Linked DNA regions of Salipiger sp. CCB-MM3. The protein of the gene in region 1 interacts with the protein of each later gene in a pairwise test. Links are inferred from orthologs where the notes say so. Each region holds a gene or a part of one and is shown on either strand. Other genes may lie near its edges. The genes, in order: obgE and rplL.

Region 1 (8,166 bases):
GGGCACCGAGGCCACGGCATCCTGAACCCAGCCCGGCATCTCGCCCGCCACCGGACAGCCCGGCGCGGTGAGCGTCATGGTGACCTTCACCTCGCCGCCCTCGGCGATGTCGATCGTGTAGATCAGGCCCAGATCGTAGATGTTCACCGGGATTTCGGGGTCGAACACCGTGCGACAGGCCTCGACGACCGAATCGTAAAGCGGATGGTCAGTGCTGGAGGGCGCGATCAGCGGGGCGCCTTCAAGCGGTGCGTCGGTCATGGCGGGTCCTTCCTCGGGGTTCCTGAGCGAAGATATAGGAAAAGCGGGCGCCGGGGTAAAGAGCGCCGCCGCGTTGCGGCCTCATGCCGCCCTGCGCAGCCGGGCCTCCAGCCAGCGCTCCACATCGCCCATGCGTCCGCGCGCCACCGGCACCAGCGTGCCATCCGTCAGCCGCAGGACAGGTTTTCCGTCCTGCCGCTCCAAATGGCATAGCGCATGCGCCGCCACCCACCAAGAGCGATGCGGCTGCAGCCCCTCCTCGGGGCGGGTTTGCGCCACGATGTCCGAAAGCCGTGCCCGCTGGCTAAGCGTTCCGCCGCTATGGCGTGCAAGCACATGGTGTTGCCGCGCTTCAAGGCAGATCAGATCGTCCATGGCGACGGGCTGTGATCCGATCAGCAGGATGCGGCTGGCGCCAGGCGCTTGGTTTGGGTCTGTGACGGCGGGCTGGGTGGCAGGGGGCAGGGTCTGCTCGGCGGTCGGCGGCGTGCTGTCGGCGGCCTGCTCGGTCGCGGCGAGACCGTCGTGGAGGGCGTGCCATGTGGCGCGGGAGGCTTCGGGGCCTGCGTCCCACGTGACGACGAACCTCAGAAAGATCGTCTCGAGCATCACCACAGTGATCCAAAGATACGCCAGACGGTCGGCAAGGAACGGCCTGATCGAGACCGCGGCGAAACTGTTGAGCCCAATGTCGAGCAGCGCTAGCGCCGGCACAAGCGCCAGCAGCGAGATCAGCGGCGCATAGACCGGCAGGCGGGGGAGGAGACGCCGCAGCGCCGCCGCCCCAAGCATCAGCGAGACCTGTGCCGCAAGGTAGCAGCACATGCCCAGCACCCATGCCAGCAGGTAGGCGGGAAAGGGCAATTCGCCGCCAAGCCCCAATGGATCGGACGCGACGAGGGCCACCAGAACAATTGACAGATATCGCCACGTCCGCCTCTGGCTGTAATGCAGCAGATGCCCCGCGACCGTGTAGCTCTGCCGTTGCCACACGATATCGCGCAGGTCCAATTCCTCGAAAAGCACTGCGCCGGCCCCGCGTGGACTATTGTAGATATCCGTAATCATTGCCTTTTCTTGCCCAATCTCCCGAGGGTGCACAAGAGGATCAGGCGATGTCTTCCACGCTGGTGCCTTGATGTGCCTGCCGCTGTGGCAGATCCTGCGCAAGCCGCGCTTTCAGCGGTGCAATTCTGAAAAATGTCTTTTTGTGGGCAAAACTTGTGGTACGATTGGCGCTAGTTGGCGTCATCGCCACGCGGCCACGTCGGAGGGACACTCGCCGAACGGCGCATGGGCGCGCAGCCAGAGGTCGGCACGAATACGGGGAATCTGGGGGAACTCAGCGCGTCGGCTCCCGCGCTCGCATGGGGCATTTGCCAAGACGGGGACATTTACCAAGACGGAAAGATCGCGAGTCCGCTGCAAGCAGCAAGGGGAACGCTGCATGATTTGACGCGGGCCGCCGTTTGGACTTGCGAGGGTCGTCGCCGTGCCAGCGTGGGTGTTCCACGGGGGACTTGTGGGAAAGGACGCAGGGAACTGCGCCGCTCGGCGTGGCGATATGCCGTCGCGGAGAGTTGGGGATGTATGGTTATGATTAACACCGTTGATACAAAACTATTCGAAGACGCGCGTGATGAGCGCAGGGTCGATGGACTCGGCGCGCACCACGCGCCCCGCCATGATGCGGGCCTCAGCCCGGAGGCGCAGCTTCGAGACGCGGCGATTGCGCTGGTCGACCGGATTCAAGGGCGTGCCGAGGTCGCGGATCTGCTGCAACTCTCTGCCTCGTTGCTGGAGCATGCCGCCTATGAACTCGCGCGCAGCGAGCAGGGCGGGCAGGTGTCCCGGATCATCCTGATTTCAGCGGAAATTGAGCGCATGGCCCGCGACGCCAAGGCCCAGTGACCCGGCAGCGCGGGCGCACGGTGCAAACGGGCGCGGGCGCAAAGCCATTGATAACACGTTAAAATTGGTGTTCCGCTAGGGAAGTTGCGCCCTCCCGGCAGAGAAATTTGGCCGCTCTAAGAAAAATCCGCATTTGCCCCTAGGAAAGCGCTTGACGGTATTCGCCACCCCGCCTAAAAGCCCCCTCACGTTCAGGACACAGTCCAGACGGTAGCGAGCGGTTGTAGCTCAGATGGTTAGAGTACCGGCCTGTCACGCCGGGGGTCGCGGGTTCGAGCCCCGTCAACCGCGCCACCGCTACCTTGGATTGATGACTGACAGAAAAGCGCGGTTGTAGCTCAGATGGTTAGAGTACCGGCCTGTCACGCCGGGGGTCGCGGGTTCGAGCCCCGTCAACCGCGCCACTTTCTTCGGAACGCAGACGCCTCGCAGCCCTCGGGCCGCGCGGCGTTTCTGCTTTTCGGGGGTAGGTTTTCCGGAGGAAGGGCCTCGTGCCTTTCGTCTAGACAAAAATATCCCGGGGGAGCCGCGCAGCGCGCGGCGGGGGCAGCGCCCCCAATGGCGCCCGGCCCGCAACTTGAGCCGCGCGCCGAAGCGCGCTAAACCGCGCCGCAACCCTATGCGATGCGCCCTTACGTCACCCAGCCGGAAAGTCCGACCATGAAATTCCTCGATCTTTGCAAGGTCTACATCCGATCCGGTCAGGGCGGCAAAGGCTGCACCTCGTTCCGGCGCGAGAAATACATCGAATACGGTGGGCCCGACGGCGGCGATGGCGGTCGCGGCGGCGATGTCTGGGCCGAGGCGGTAGACGGGCTCAACACGCTCATCGACTTCCGCTACCAGCAGCATTTCTTCGCTGGCAACGGCGTGCCGGGCATGGGCCGCCAGCGCACCGGCGCCGATGGCGACGACATCGTGCTGCGTGTCCCCGTGGGGACAGAGATCCTCGACGAGGACGAAGAGACGGTGATCGCCGATCTCACCGAACTGGGTCAGCGCGTGCTGCTGGCCAAGGGCGGCAACGGCGGCTGGGGCAACCTGCACTTCAAGACCTCGACCAATCAGGCGCCACGCCGCGCCAACCCCGGCCAGCCGGGGATCGAGCGCACCATCTGGCTGCGCCTGAAACTCATCGCCGACGTCGGCCTGCTGGGTCTGCCCAACGCGGGCAAATCGACCTTCCTCGCCGCGACCTCGAACGCGCGCCCGAAGATTGCCGACTACCCGTTCACCACGCTGCACCCGAACCTCGGGGTGGTGGGTGTCGACGGCAAGGAATTCGTCGTCGCCGACATTCCCGGCCTGATCGAAGGCGCACACGAAGGCCGCGGCCTTGGCGATCTCTTCCTCGGCCATGTCGAGCGCTGCGCCGTGCTGCTGCATCTGGTGGATGGCACCTCGGGAACGCTGCTCGAGGACTGGCAGACGATCATCAACGAGATCGAAGCCTATGGCGAAGGGCTTGCCGACAAGCCCCGCGTCACCGTGCTCAACAAGATCGACGCGCTGGACGACGAAGAACGCGTCTTCCTGCGCGAAGAACTCGAAGAGAAATGCGGCACGAAGGTGATGCTCATGTCGGGCGCCGCCGGTGAGGGCGTGACCGAAGTGCTGCGTGCCCTGCGCGCCCATATCGACGACAACCGCCTGCGCGAAGCGCCCGAGGAAGACACCCAATGGCAACCCTGAGCGAGGCGCGCCGCCTCGTTGTAAAGATCGGCTCGGCCCTTTTGGTCGACAAACATAGCGGCGATCTGCGCCGCGACTGGCTCGCCTCCATGGCCGCCGATGTGGCGCGGGTGAAGGCGCGCGGCACCGATGTGGTGCTGGTCTCCTCAGGCTCGATTGCGCTGGGGCGCGGCATCCTGAAACTGCCGCCCGTGGCGCTGCCGCTGGAACAGAGTCAGGCCGCCGCGGCTGCGGGGCAGATCCGCCTTGCCCGCGCATGGGAAGAAGCGTTGGAGCCGCATGGGCTCATCACCGCGCAAGTGCTTGTCACGCTTGAGGATTCCGCCTCGCGTCGGCGCTATCTCAACTCCCGCGCGACGATGGAAACGCTGCTTGGTTTCGGCACCGTGCCGATCGTCAATGAAAATGACACCGTCGCCACGGATGAGATTCGCTACGGCGACAACGACCGTCTGGCGGCGCAGGTGGCGGTCACCGTGGGCGCGGATCAGCTGATCCTTCTGTCGGATGTGGACGGCTTTTACACCGCCAACCCGGCGCAGGACCCCAAGGCGCGGCGCTACGAGGTGATCCACGACATCACCCCCGAGATCGAGGCGATGGCCGGCGACGCCGGTTCGGGCCTGTCGAAGGGCGGGATGAAGACCAAGCTCATGGCCGCCAAGACCGCCACCGCGGCGGGCTGCGCCATGGCGATCACCGAAGGCTCGGTGCTGCACCCGCTCAGCGCGCTGGAGGGCGGCGCCAACGCCACATGGTTCACGCCGCAGACCGACCCGCATGCGGCGCGCAAAGCGTGGATCCTGTCGATGAAACCCTGCGGCGTGCTGACCCTCGACGAGGGCGCCGCCGAGGCGCTGGCGCATGGCAAATCGCTGCTGCCGGTTGGGGTCACCCGCGCTGAGGGCGCCTTTGGCCGCGGCGATCCGGTGATGATCCGCGATAGCGCAGGGCGCACGCTGGGGCAGGGGCTGACGCGCTACACCGCCGATGAGGCGCAGGCGATCATCGGCCACCACAGTTCCGAGATCGAACAGGTGCTGGGCTATCCCGGCCGCGCCGTGCTGATCCACCGCGACGATATGGCGCTCTGAGCGCCTCTGCCCGGCTTCGTGCGCGTGGCGCGCTTCGGAATGCGTATTTAGAAAAGAGAAGAAGGACGCGGAAACCTTCGGGCTTCTTCTCTTTGAAAGTACGCACGGCCCGGCGCTGGCCAACCCCGCAATAGGCCGGAAGGGCGCGCAATCGGCACTGTATCCCCCAAGGTCACGGCGCTATAAGAGGGCTCCAAACCCCAACACCAAGGGTAAAGAGCGATGAAAGACCTCAGCGATATCCAAGCGATCATGACTGACCTCGGCAAACGTGCCAAGGCCGCCGCCGCGGAGCTCGCCTTTACCCCGCCAGAGCGCAAGACAGAGGCGCTCGAGGCCGCCGCGGATGCGGTCTGGGCGCGCCGCGCCGAGATCCTCGCCGCCAACGACAAGGACATGGCGTTCGGTCGCGAGAAGGGTCTGTCGGACGCGATGATGGACCGTCTGAAGCTGACCGAAGAGCGGCTTCAGGGCATCGTCACCGGTCTGCGCGCGATTGCGGCGCAGGAGGATCCGGTCGGTAAGGTGATCACCGAGTGGGATCAGCCCAGCGGGCTGCACATCAAGCGCGTGCGCACGCCGCTCGGCGTCATTGGCGTGATCTACGAATCCCGCCCCAATGTAACCGCCGACGCCGGGGCGCTCTGCCTCAAGGCAGGCAATGCGGTGATCCTGCGCGGCGGCTCCGAAAGCTTCCACAGCTCCGGCGCGATCCATGAGTGCCTCGTGGACGGGCTGCGCAAGGCGGGCCTGCCCGAGGATGCCATCCAGCTTGTGCCGACGCGCGACCGCGCGGCGGTGCAGCAACTGCTGACCATGACCGACTACGTCGATGTCATCGTGCCGCGCGGCGGCAAGGGGCTCGTCGGGCTGGTGCAGCGCGAGGCGCGGGTGCCGGTCTTTGCCCATCTCGAGGGCATCGTGCACATCTATATCGACAAATCCGCCGATCCGGTCACTGCGCTGAAGGTCGTGCTCAACGCCAAGACCCGGCGCACCGGAATCTGCGGCGCCGCCGAATGCCTGCTGATCCACCGCGAGGCGATGGACACCGTTGGGCAGGGCGTCATTCGGGCGCTGCTCGATGCGGGGGTCGAGGTGCGCGGCGACAGCGGTCTGCAGCAGATCGACGGCGTGGTCCCGGCCACCGAAGAGGACTGGGGGCGCGAGTATCTCGACAAGATCGTCGCCGCCAAGCTCGTGGCCGACGAGGAGGACGCCATCGCACATATCCGCCGCTATGGCTCGCAGCACACCGATTGCATCCTGTCGCAGGACGAGGCGGCGATCGAGACGTTCATCCAGCGGGTCGACAGCGCCATCGTCATGGTCAATTCCTCGACCCAGTTCGCCGATGGCGGCGAGTTTGGCATGGGCGCCGAGATCGGCATCGCCACCGGCAAGATGCACGCGCGCGGTCCGGTGGGGGCCGAGCAGCTGACCAGCTTCAAATATGTGGTGCGCTCGGAGGGCGCGGTGCGCAGCTGATCCGGGCGACCCCGGGCGCTTTGCGCTCAGACAAGATCGAGCGTGACCGCAGCATCGCCCGCGGTCACCTCTATCCGGCGGCCGCTGCGTGCGGCGAGCGCGGCCAGCATCGGGAAATGCACCTGCGCGCCGGACACGCCGGGCAGCGCGCCGGGTGCCCCGAGCAAAGCCCAGAGCGCCGGGTCATGGCCGATGCGCGGGCCGGTGCCGGTGATCCGCCATCCGCCCTCATGTTCGGCGATCTCGATCTGACCACCGAGCGGCAGCGCGCTTTCGCAGCACAGAAACGCCAGCATCGCCAGTTGCACCTCGGGGCGCGGCGCATCGCTGATCCGCCGCCAGTCGGGGGTGAGCCGCCCGCCCGCGCAATAATCGCGCAGCAGCCGGGCCGCCTCGGAAGGGCCGATCATCTGCTCGCCCTCGGCATTGCCAAAGGCGAGGCGAAACAGGTTGATCCGCGCGCGGGCGGCGTTGCAACTGTCGTTTATCAGCGCAAGCTCGGGGCGGTCCATCATATCGCCCGACAGCGCCAGAAGCTCGAGCCCATTGGCGATGGCGCCGACCGGGCTGACCAGATCATGGCAGAGGCGCGAGGCTACCAGCGTCGCGAGTTTGGCGTTACGATCTTCCATTCAAGCCTCGACGAAAGGGGACATACATGAGTGACCTCAACGCGTTTCTCGAGCCGGGGATGCTGGTCCAGCATCCCGACCAACCGGATTGGGGAATAGGGCAGGTGCAATCCAATATCGGGGGCCGTATCACTGTCAATTTCAGGGAGCAGGGCAAGGTCGTGCTCGATGGTGAGCGGGTGACCCTCCTGCCGGTGTTTGACGCCTAGGCTTAGAGCGCAGTCGTTTACGAATGGTTAACCAACATTTCCGAATTTTGCCGCAGGCCCTCCGCATCGGGAAAACTGTTTTCCTTTGTGGTTTGTCGCATTAGAACCGCGACAAGCGAAAGAGGACGGCCATGGCGCTGGACGACAGGAATTTGACGGTGCGGCTGGCGCGCACGCAAGACGAGATCGAGGCGGCGCAGCGCCTGCGCTACGAGGTCTTTGTCTCGGAACTTGGCGGCGGCGGCGAGATGGTGGATCACGCGCGGCGGCTGGAGCGCGACCGGTTCGATCCCTTCTTCGATCATCTTCTGCTCAGCGACGCACGGCGGGGGGGCGAGGTGGTGGGCGTCTACCGTCTGCTGCGCGACGATCAGGCCAAGGCGGCCGGGCAGTTCTATTCCGAGGATGAATATGATCTGGCGCTGCTGCGCGCCTCTGGCCGGCGGCTGCTGGAGTTGGGGCGCTCGTGCCTGCATCCCGAGTATCGGGGCGGGCCGGGCGTGATGCTGATGTGGCAGGCGTTGGCGGGCTATGTGGCCGAGCATGGGATCGAGATTCTCTTTGGCACCGCGTCGTTCCATGGCACCGATGTGCAGGCGCTGGCGCATCCGCTTTCGCTGCTGCACGAGCGGCATCTGGCGCCCGAAGACCTGCGCGTGCGCAGCCGGGTGTTTCAGCGGATGGACCTGCTGCCCGAGGCCGAGATTGACCGCCGCCGCGCTATGGTCGAAACGCCGGCGCTGATCAAAGGCTATCTGCGGCTTGGCGGGACGGTCGGCGAGGGGGCCTTTGTCGATCATGCTTTCAACACCACCGATGTCTGTCTGGTGATGGATACCGAGCGGCTCAACGCGCAGGCGGCCTCGCGCTACACGCGGG
Region 2 (7,906 bases), 1.4 Mb from region 1 along the record:
GAGAAATCCGGGTCCATCTCGCGGATGCGCCCGATGAGGACGCGCGCCTCGTCGAGCTTTCCCAGATGCGCGAGGCTGATGGCGGTGTAGCGCAGTGCCGCGCCGAAGCGGGGCCGCCGCGCCAGAATGCGCTGGCCCAGTGCCGCCGCGCTGTCGAAGCGCGCCTCAAGCGTGTCGATCATGCAGCGCGTCTGCTCATAGGTGAAGGCGAGCGGGCTGCAGTGTCCCAGTGCCTCGGCCCGGCGCGACGCGGTGGAGGCCAGATCGTAGCGCGCGGTGTAAAGCGCGTGCAGCGCAAGGTGGTCCCAGCTGATCGCCATATAGGGATTGATCTCGACCGCCCGCTTCAGCAGCAACTCGGCGCCCAGCATGTCGTGCAGCACATAGGCCTTGGCGTGGCCTGCCAGCGCCATGGCGACGCCATTCCACGGCTGTTCGGCCTCGACGCGGGCGACAAGATCGGCGGTTTCCTCGGCCACCAGCGGCGAGAAGCTCTGCCAATGCTCGCCCACGGTGAAAGTGTTCAGATAGGCGAGAATACTGAGGTAGGTGGTGCTTCGCGTGATGCCATAGGCGTGCTGCAACTCGCCTTTGAGCGCGTCAAGCGCGCTGTGATCGAGACGGAACATCTCGACGATGGCGTGGAACGGGGAGATCACCGCGTCGCGCCGCAGCCCGTGTGGCGAGGTCAGCGTATGGCAAATGCGGTCCATGGCTTCGCCGACGAAACGGGCGAGCGCGGTGCTTTCGACGCTCATCTGTGTTTTGTCGATCGGGGGCGAAGAGAGTGACCAGAGCAGGCTGTTGTCGCTGCCGTGAAACGCCTGAAGCCGAAGGCCCGCGCTGTTGCCGAAGCAACTGCTGCTCATCCGCAGCAGGATGTCCGGGCGATTGTTCAGGCTGTCGCCGGGCACGGTTCCGGGCAAGGTCTCGCGAAAGTCGTTGATCGTCGTCGGCACGAGGTGCTGCACGCCAAAGATCAGCTGTTCGAGCAGCGTGTCGGCCTGAAACCGCAGCATGCTGTCTGCGGGTTGGCTGGCACTGGGCAGAAGTCCGATCACCGCGCCGCGATGGGGGGCGGGGTCTTTGGAGGGCCCGGGTGAGGCTGCCTCTGCCGTCGGGGCCTCCAGCAGACGCTCGCGCCAATGGCTGCGCTGAACCCGCAGCCAATCTTCGAATTCGTCATCCGCCGAGCGGAGGTCGAGCCCTTCGAGCAGTTCGGGAACCGCAGCACCGTAGCGCTCGCGCAGGCGCGCCATTTCGTCTGGCTGATCCAAGGCCAACACGTCAATCCACAGATTTTCGGTCTGCAGAGTGATGCTGGCGCTGTCGGAGAGCAGCAGCCCCTCGCCTCCGGCCTTGGTGAGACCACGGCGCAGCGCATAAAGCGCGCTGCGCAGGCTTTGCGAGGCAAAATGCGCCTCTTTGTTGGACCACATCAAACTCTGCAGGCGGCTGCGGCGGATAGTGCCCCGCGGCGCGAGCGCCAGCATCGCCAGCACCGCCTGCGCGGGCTGACTTTGCGGCGTGCAATCACGACCCTCGCGATCCTGAAGACACAGGGGCCCGAGAAGGTGCAGCCGAATAGACGTGTACTGTTCAATCAAAGGTCTCAAATGCGGCCGCTTTTTACAAAACTTGCAGACAATCTTGCGGCGCATCATGCGCGATGATTGTCGCCGCAGTCAGCAAAAATCACCCAAGTTCAATGCAAAGGGGCCTTCTGCCGTGCTTCATGAGGCGATGTTGCACTCGGAAATTGACGTTAAACCTGAGGTGGAACGCGAAGGGCCGCACCGGAGATTTCCGGCGCGGCCCATATGGCCATGCGGAGGTGACCGAGATCACCTACAGCATATTGCTATGCAGTCGTCTTACGACACAACATCCATGATGCGGCCTTTGAGCTGCGCGTCGTTCTCATCGGTGTAGATGAGGGCGCGGATCTGGCTCACCTGCTCGGCGGTCAGAACGGTCAGGTCAGCGTCGGGCGCGAGGGTCTCGACGCGCGACACTTCTGCCGGGGTCAGCGCCGGGGTGGCTTCGTCGGCGAGCGCCATGAGCTGAGCCTTCACATCGTCATCGGTGTCAGCACCGTTGATGATCGCCAGAGCGTCGCCGCGCTGCTGACCGGTCATCATCATCACCGTTTCGGCGGGCAGGTATTCTTCGATCTGCGCCATCTGCTCGGCCGAGAAGGTCATCGGCTCTTCGTCGCGCATGGCGATGGCTTCGATCTTCTCACCCTTGTGGATGTCCGAGTCGCCGCTGTTGGCGATGGCGAAGGCTTCGATGACCTGCTGGTCGCTCAGCATCTCGACATTGACGTCGGGCGCATACTGGTTGATCAGGTTGGACTGCTCTTCCGTTGCGGCAAGCGCGCCGGTGGCAAGAACCGAAGAGAGGGCGGTAATGGTAAGAATGCGTTTCATCGTATAGTCCTCCATAAAGAGTTTCTCGTAGCGGGTGGCGGGTCGTCGCCTTTTCGCTTCTGGCCACCCAACCCCGCCGGTCGGAAAAGCGTTCCGCCGCTGAGGTGTCGAAATTTCCCGTGTAATTTCCGTGACCTGCCTTGATGGTCGGGCTGGGCCGAGCGAGGCGCGCGCGAACGCGGCGGCACTGATCCAGTTCCATCACGTTCGGCCATGTGCGTTCAGGAGTTTGTCATCGGAAACTCAGCGGTCAGGCGACCAAACTACCGCTCTCTCTGCTTCAAGGCGTGTGCGTCACCTGCAGGTCCGCGCCGCAGCCGCAACAGACCTCGCGAGCGGGACTCTGCTTGTCACACGCGGCGACCGGGCGTATACGACCCGCCAACCGAGGATTTCCCGCAAGGCAGACCTGCATGACCAACCCGCTCCAGTTCATCCAGCAGACGCGGTCCGAGATCGGCAAGATCGCCTGGCCGACCCGTCGCGAAGTGGTGCTGACCACGATCACCGTCTTTGTCATGGCGACGCTGACCGCGATCTTTTTCGCGCTGGTCGACATCCTGATCCGCACGGGTCTGCAAGGCCTGCTGTCCTTCTTCGGCTGAGCCGGGGCAGGGGGCGCTGTCCCCGTCCGCATGTGCGGACTCCCCCGGGATATTTCAGCCAAGAGGAAGCGCCTTTATAGCGCAGAGGGCTTGCCGGCGGGCAGCCCTTGAAATCGGCGCCCGGTGGCGGTAGTGCACGACCAACTTACCCAGAGCGGGCGTGCAGCGATTCGGTTGCACGCCGGTTTTCTTTTGGGGCGCGGCGCATCCGCGACGAACCTGCAGCACGCCTTCGGGCGCGCATCTGAACAGGCCGCTGGCAAGGTGGCCGAGAAACGAAGAGGGGCCCGATGGCGAAGCGGTGGTATTCGGTGAGCGTTCTGTCGAACTTCGAGAAGAAGATCGCGGAGCAGATCCGTCAGGCGGTGGCCGAGCAGGCGCTTGAGGACCAGATCGACGAGGTTCTCGTGCCGACCGAGGAGGTCATCGAGATCCGCCGCGGCAAGAAGGTCACGACCGAGCGCCGCTTCATGCCGGGCTATGTGCTCGTGCACATGGAAATGTCTGATCAGGGGTATCACCTGGTCAACTCGATCAACCGGGTCACCGGTTTCCTTGGTCCGCAGGGCCGCCCGATGCCGATGCGCGACGCCGAAGTTCAGGCGATCCTCGGCCGGGTCCAGGAAGGCGAAGAAGCGCCCCGCACGCTCATCCACTTCGAGGTGGGCGAGAAGGTCAAAGTCAACGACGGCCCCTTCGAGGGCTTCGATGGCATGGTCGAGGGCGTGGACGACGACAACCAGCGCCTGCGCGTGTCGGTGTCGATCTTTGGCCGGGAAACCCCGGTCGAGCTGGAATTCACTCAGGTCTCGAAGCAGGGCTGAGCGTCTCGGCGGGGGTGACCCCGCCAACAGGTGGGAGGCGAGGGCAGCGCGCTGCCCGGACCAGACCACACCATAGAACGCTTGGCGGACGCGTCCGTCGGGCATGGAAAAAGGAGAGGCCAGATGGCCAAGAAACTTGCTGGCAAGATGAAGCTGCAGATTCCTGCAGGCAAAGCCAACCCGTCGCCGCCCGTGGGTCCGGCACTGGGTCAGCGCGGCATCAACATCATGGAATTCTGCAAGGCGTTCAACGCCAAGACGCAGGACATGGAAGTTGGCGCACCCTGCCCGACCGAGATCACCTACTATCAGGATAAGTCCTTCACCATGGACATCAAGACGCCCCCCGCGTCTTATTACCTGAAGAAGGCTGCCGGTCTGAAGCCCGTTGGCAAGCGTAACCGTCCCCGTGGTGCCGAGAACCCCGGCCGCGAGACCGTTGCGACCGTCACCGTCGCTCAGGTGCGCGAGATCGCCGAAGCGAAGATGAAGGACCTGTCGGCGAACGACGTCGAGCAGGCAATGCAGATCATCCTTGGCTCGGCCAAGTCGATGGGCATCGAGGTTAAGTAAGATGGCAAAACTCGGAAAACGCACCCGCGCCGCCCGTGAAGCCTTTGCCGGCAAAGAAGACGTGACCGTTGAAGAAGCGGTCGCTCTGATCAAGGCAAACGCCTCGGCCAAATTCGACGAAACCGTCGAGATCGCGATGAACCTCGGTGTTGACCCGCGTCACGCAGACCAGATGGTCCGCGGCGTTGTCGGCCTGCCCAACGGCACCGGCAAAACCGTGCGCGTCGCAGTCTTTGCACGTGGCCCGAAAGCTGAAGAAGCTCAGGCCGCTGGTGCAGACATCGTGGGCGCCGAAGACCTGATGGAAACCATTCAGGGCGGCACCATCGATTTCGATCGCTGCATCGCGACCCCGGACATGATGCCGATCGTCGGTCGTCTGGGCAAAGTGCTCGGCCCGCGCAACCTGATGCCGAACCCGAAGGTCGGCACCGTGACCATGGACGTCGCTCAGGCGGTCAAGGACGCGAAGGGTGGCCAGGTTCAGTTCAAGGTGGAAAAAGCTGGCGTGATCCACGCCGGTGTTGGCAAAGCGTCCTTCGACGAAGCCAAGCTCGCCGAGAACATCCGTGCCTTCGTTGGCGCGGTCGCCAAGGCGAAGCCGACCGGTGCAAAGGGCACCTACGTTCAGAAGATCTCGCTCAGCTCGACCATGGGCCCGGGTGTGTCGGTTGACGTGACCTCGGCCAACGTCGAGTGATCTGACCCGATCTGATTGCGAAGGCCCCGCCGGAAACGGTGGGGCCTTTTGCATTTGGGTGCGGTGTTAGCTTCGACCGTCGTCAAGTCTCGGCGGGGCAGGGGAGACGGCGGATCTAGGCGCGAATTGCAAGCCGTGGCGCTGGTTCGCATCTTAGACACCTGCGTGATTGCATCTTGCGGAACCGGTGGTAGACTGCGCGTCTCCGCATTTGGGGCGATCCGCCCTTGGCAAGGGGCGTAAAACCCGGTAAGCGGAGCAGACGAGGGCAGCGCACGATTCGTGGCGGCCCTCGATTTCGTCCGAGACGGTGGGTGAGCGGCGGATTCTTGATCTGTTTTCTCTTAAATCCTGCCTGAGACGGGAAGAGACATAACGTTCCGGGCCTTGTGTTCCGGTGGCGCGATGTGACGACCCGATCGGACCTTGAGGCCGGGGAGACCCGGCAGAACGAGCCGGAGGGGTCGAATCCCCTCCATAACTTGGAGTGAAACTGTGGATAGAGCCCAGAAAGAGAAAGTGGTCGAGGAACTCGGCCAGATCTTTGAAAGCTCTGGCGTCGTGGTGGTTAGCCGCTACGAAGGTCTCACGGTTGCCGAGATGACGGATCTTCGTGCCCGCGCCCGCGCGGCTGACACGTCGGTTCGCGTCGCCAAGAACAGGCTCGCCAAGATCGCTCTCAAGGGCTCGGAGTGCGAAAGCATTTCCGAATACCTCGAGGGCATGACCGTTCTGACCTACTCCGAAGACCCCGTGGCAGCTGCCAAGGTGGTTGAGGACTTCGCCAAGGCAAACTCGAAGTTCGAGATCCTCGGCGGCGCAATGGGCGGAACGGCTCTGGACCGGGCCGGTGTCGAGGCCGTGTCGAAAATGCCGTCGCGCGATGAGCTTATTGCTTCCATCGTCGGCTGCATCGGCGCGCCTGCTTCGAACATCGCCGGTGCAATTGGCGCACCTGCATCGAACATCGCCTCGATTCTCTCGACCATCGAAGAGAAAGCGGCGTAACGGCATCCCACCAGATCTTCGTGGGGTTGAAGACCCGCACGTTGGAACACATCTAGCTAGACGGAATACGTAAAATGGCTGATCTTAAAGCACTTGCAGAGCAAATCGTCGGTCTGACGCTGCTCGAAGCACAAGAACTGAAAACCATCCTCAAGGACGAGTACGGCATCGAGCCCGCAGCAGGCGGCGCAGTGATGATGGCTGGTCCGGCAGCTGGCGGCGACGCAGCAGCTGAGGAAGAAAAGACCGAATTCGACGTGATCCTCAAGTCGGCAGGCGACAAGAAGATCAACGTGATCAAAGAAGTCCGCGGCATCACCGGCCTGGGCCTGAAAGAAGCCAAAGAGCTGGTGGAAGCCGGCGGCAAGGCTGTCAAAGAAGGCGTCTCCAAGGACGAAGCCGAAGAGATCAAGAAGAAGCTCGAAGAAGCAGGCGCAGAAATCGAGCTCAAGTAATTGCTGTCCGGGTCTGCCCGGAGCAATTGAGACTACAGGCTGGATCCGGAGTTTTCCGGGTCCAGCCGAACCCGTCTCAGAGAGGCCCCTTCTGCCGAAGGGCCGGGGCCTCTCTCAGGCGAGTTCCAGGATCGGGAGGCCTCTGGTGGGACAGGGGCCAGGAATGGATCGGAACACTGCCGTCTCGGATGGATGTGCTGCTGGTGCCCGACAGCATGCGCGTCCAGTGAGAAGCGAAAGGTGAACAGACCTATGGCGCAAAGCTTTCTTGGCCAGAAACGTCTCCGCAGATATTACGGTAAAATTCGCGAGGTTCTGGAGATGCCGAACCTCATCGAGGTTCAGAAAAGCTCCTACGAACTCTTCCTGAAATCCGGCGACCAGCTGCAGCCCACCGACGGTGAAGGCATCAAGGGCGTCTTCCAGTCGGTTTTCCCGATCAAGGATTTCAACGAGACCGCCGTTCTCGAGTTCGTCAACTACGAACTGGAAAAGCCCAAGTACGACGTCGAAGAGTGCATGCAGCGCGACATGACCTACAGCGCTCCGCTGAAGGTCACCCTGCGCCTCATCGTGTTTGATATCGACGAAGACACCGGTGCGAAGTCCGTCAAGGACATCAAGGAACAAGACGTCTTCATGGGCGACATGCCTCTGATGACCCCGAACGGTACGTTCATCGTGAACGGCACCGAACGCGTGATCGTGTCCCAGATGCACCGCTCGCCGGGCGTCTTCTTCGACCATGACAAAGGCAAGACCCACAGCTCGGGCAAGCTGCTCTTCGCCTGCCGCATCATTCCCTACCGCGGCTCCTGGCTCGACTTCGAATTCGACGCCAAGGACATCGTCTTTGCACGTATCGACCGCCGCCGGAAACTTCCGGTCACGACCCTGCTTTACGCACTGGGCCTTGGCCAAGAAGAGATAATGGATGCCTACTACGACACCGTGACCTACACGCTGCGTCGCGGCGAAGGCTGGGTGACGAAGTTCTTCCCCGAGCGGGTGCGCGGCACGCGCCCGACCCACGATCTCGTGGACGCGGACACCGGAGAGATCATCGCCGAGGCCACCAAAAAGGTGACCCCGCGCGCGGTGAAGAAGCTGATCGACGAAGGCAAGGTGAAGAACCTGCTGCTGCCGTTCGAGCAGATCGTCGGCAAATTCGTCTCCAAGGACATCATCAACGAAGAAACCGGCGCGATCTACGTCGAAGCCGGCGATGAGCTGACCTGGGAAGTCGACAAAGACGGCGACGTCACCGGCGGCACCCTGAAAGAGCTGATCGACGCGGGCGTCACCGAGA

The links.
Region 2: the proteins of obgE (region 1) and rplL interact in binary tests that used the Escherichia coli proteins (3 or more experiments, as listed by UniProt). The link is inferred for Salipiger sp. CCB-MM3 from one-to-one orthologs.

What each region holds. Positions count from the first base shown.
Region 1 is NZ_CP014595.1:519,188-527,353, reverse strand. The notes cover bases 1,887-4,848. They hold obgE (GTPase ObgE), read left to right. Parts: upstream 1,887-2,832; coding sequence 2,833-3,864; downstream 3,865-4,848. Other genes in these bases: proB (glutamate 5-kinase), read left to right, coding at 3,852-4,848; AYJ57_RS02540 (hypothetical protein), read left to right, coding at 1,887-2,172. Outside these bases: AYJ57_RS02550 (SUF system Fe-S cluster assembly protein), read right to left, coding at 1-261; AYJ57_RS02545 (LytTR family DNA-binding domain-containing protein), read right to left, coding at 343-1,329; more of AYJ57_RS02540, read left to right, coding at 1,858-1,886; more of proB, read left to right, coding at 4,849-4,958; AYJ57_RS02515 (glutamate-5-semialdehyde dehydrogenase), read left to right, coding at 5,181-6,446; AYJ57_RS02510 (histidine phosphotransferase family protein), read right to left, coding at 6,473-7,078; AYJ57_RS02505 (DUF3553 domain-containing protein), read left to right, coding at 7,105-7,287; AYJ57_RS02500 (GNAT family N-acetyltransferase), read left to right, coding at 7,419-8,166. UniProt on the Escherichia coli protein: An essential GTPase which binds GTP, GDP and possibly (p)ppGpp with moderate affinity, with high nucleotide exchange rates and a fairly low GTP hydrolysis rate.
Region 2 is NZ_CP014595.1:1,902,947-1,910,852, forward strand. What follows is about bases 5,205-7,906. They hold rplL (50S ribosomal protein L7/L12), read left to right. Parts: upstream 5,205-6,216; coding sequence 6,217-6,597; downstream 6,598-7,906. Other genes in these bases: rplJ (50S ribosomal protein L10), read left to right, coding at 5,630-6,142; rpoB (DNA-directed RNA polymerase subunit beta), read left to right, coding at 6,850-7,906. In the rest of the region: AYJ57_RS09230 (tetratricopeptide repeat protein), read right to left, coding at 1-1,439; AYJ57_RS09235 (hypothetical protein), read right to left, coding at 1,875-2,432; preprotein translocase subunit SecE, read left to right, coding at 2,846-3,037; transcription termination/antitermination protein NusG, read left to right, coding at 3,328-3,861; rplK (50S ribosomal protein L11), read left to right, coding at 3,985-4,434; rplA (50S ribosomal protein L1), read left to right, coding at 4,436-5,134. UniProt on the Escherichia coli protein: The binding site for several of the GTPase factors involved in protein synthesis (IF-2, EF-Tu, EF-G and RF3). Is thus essential for accurate translation.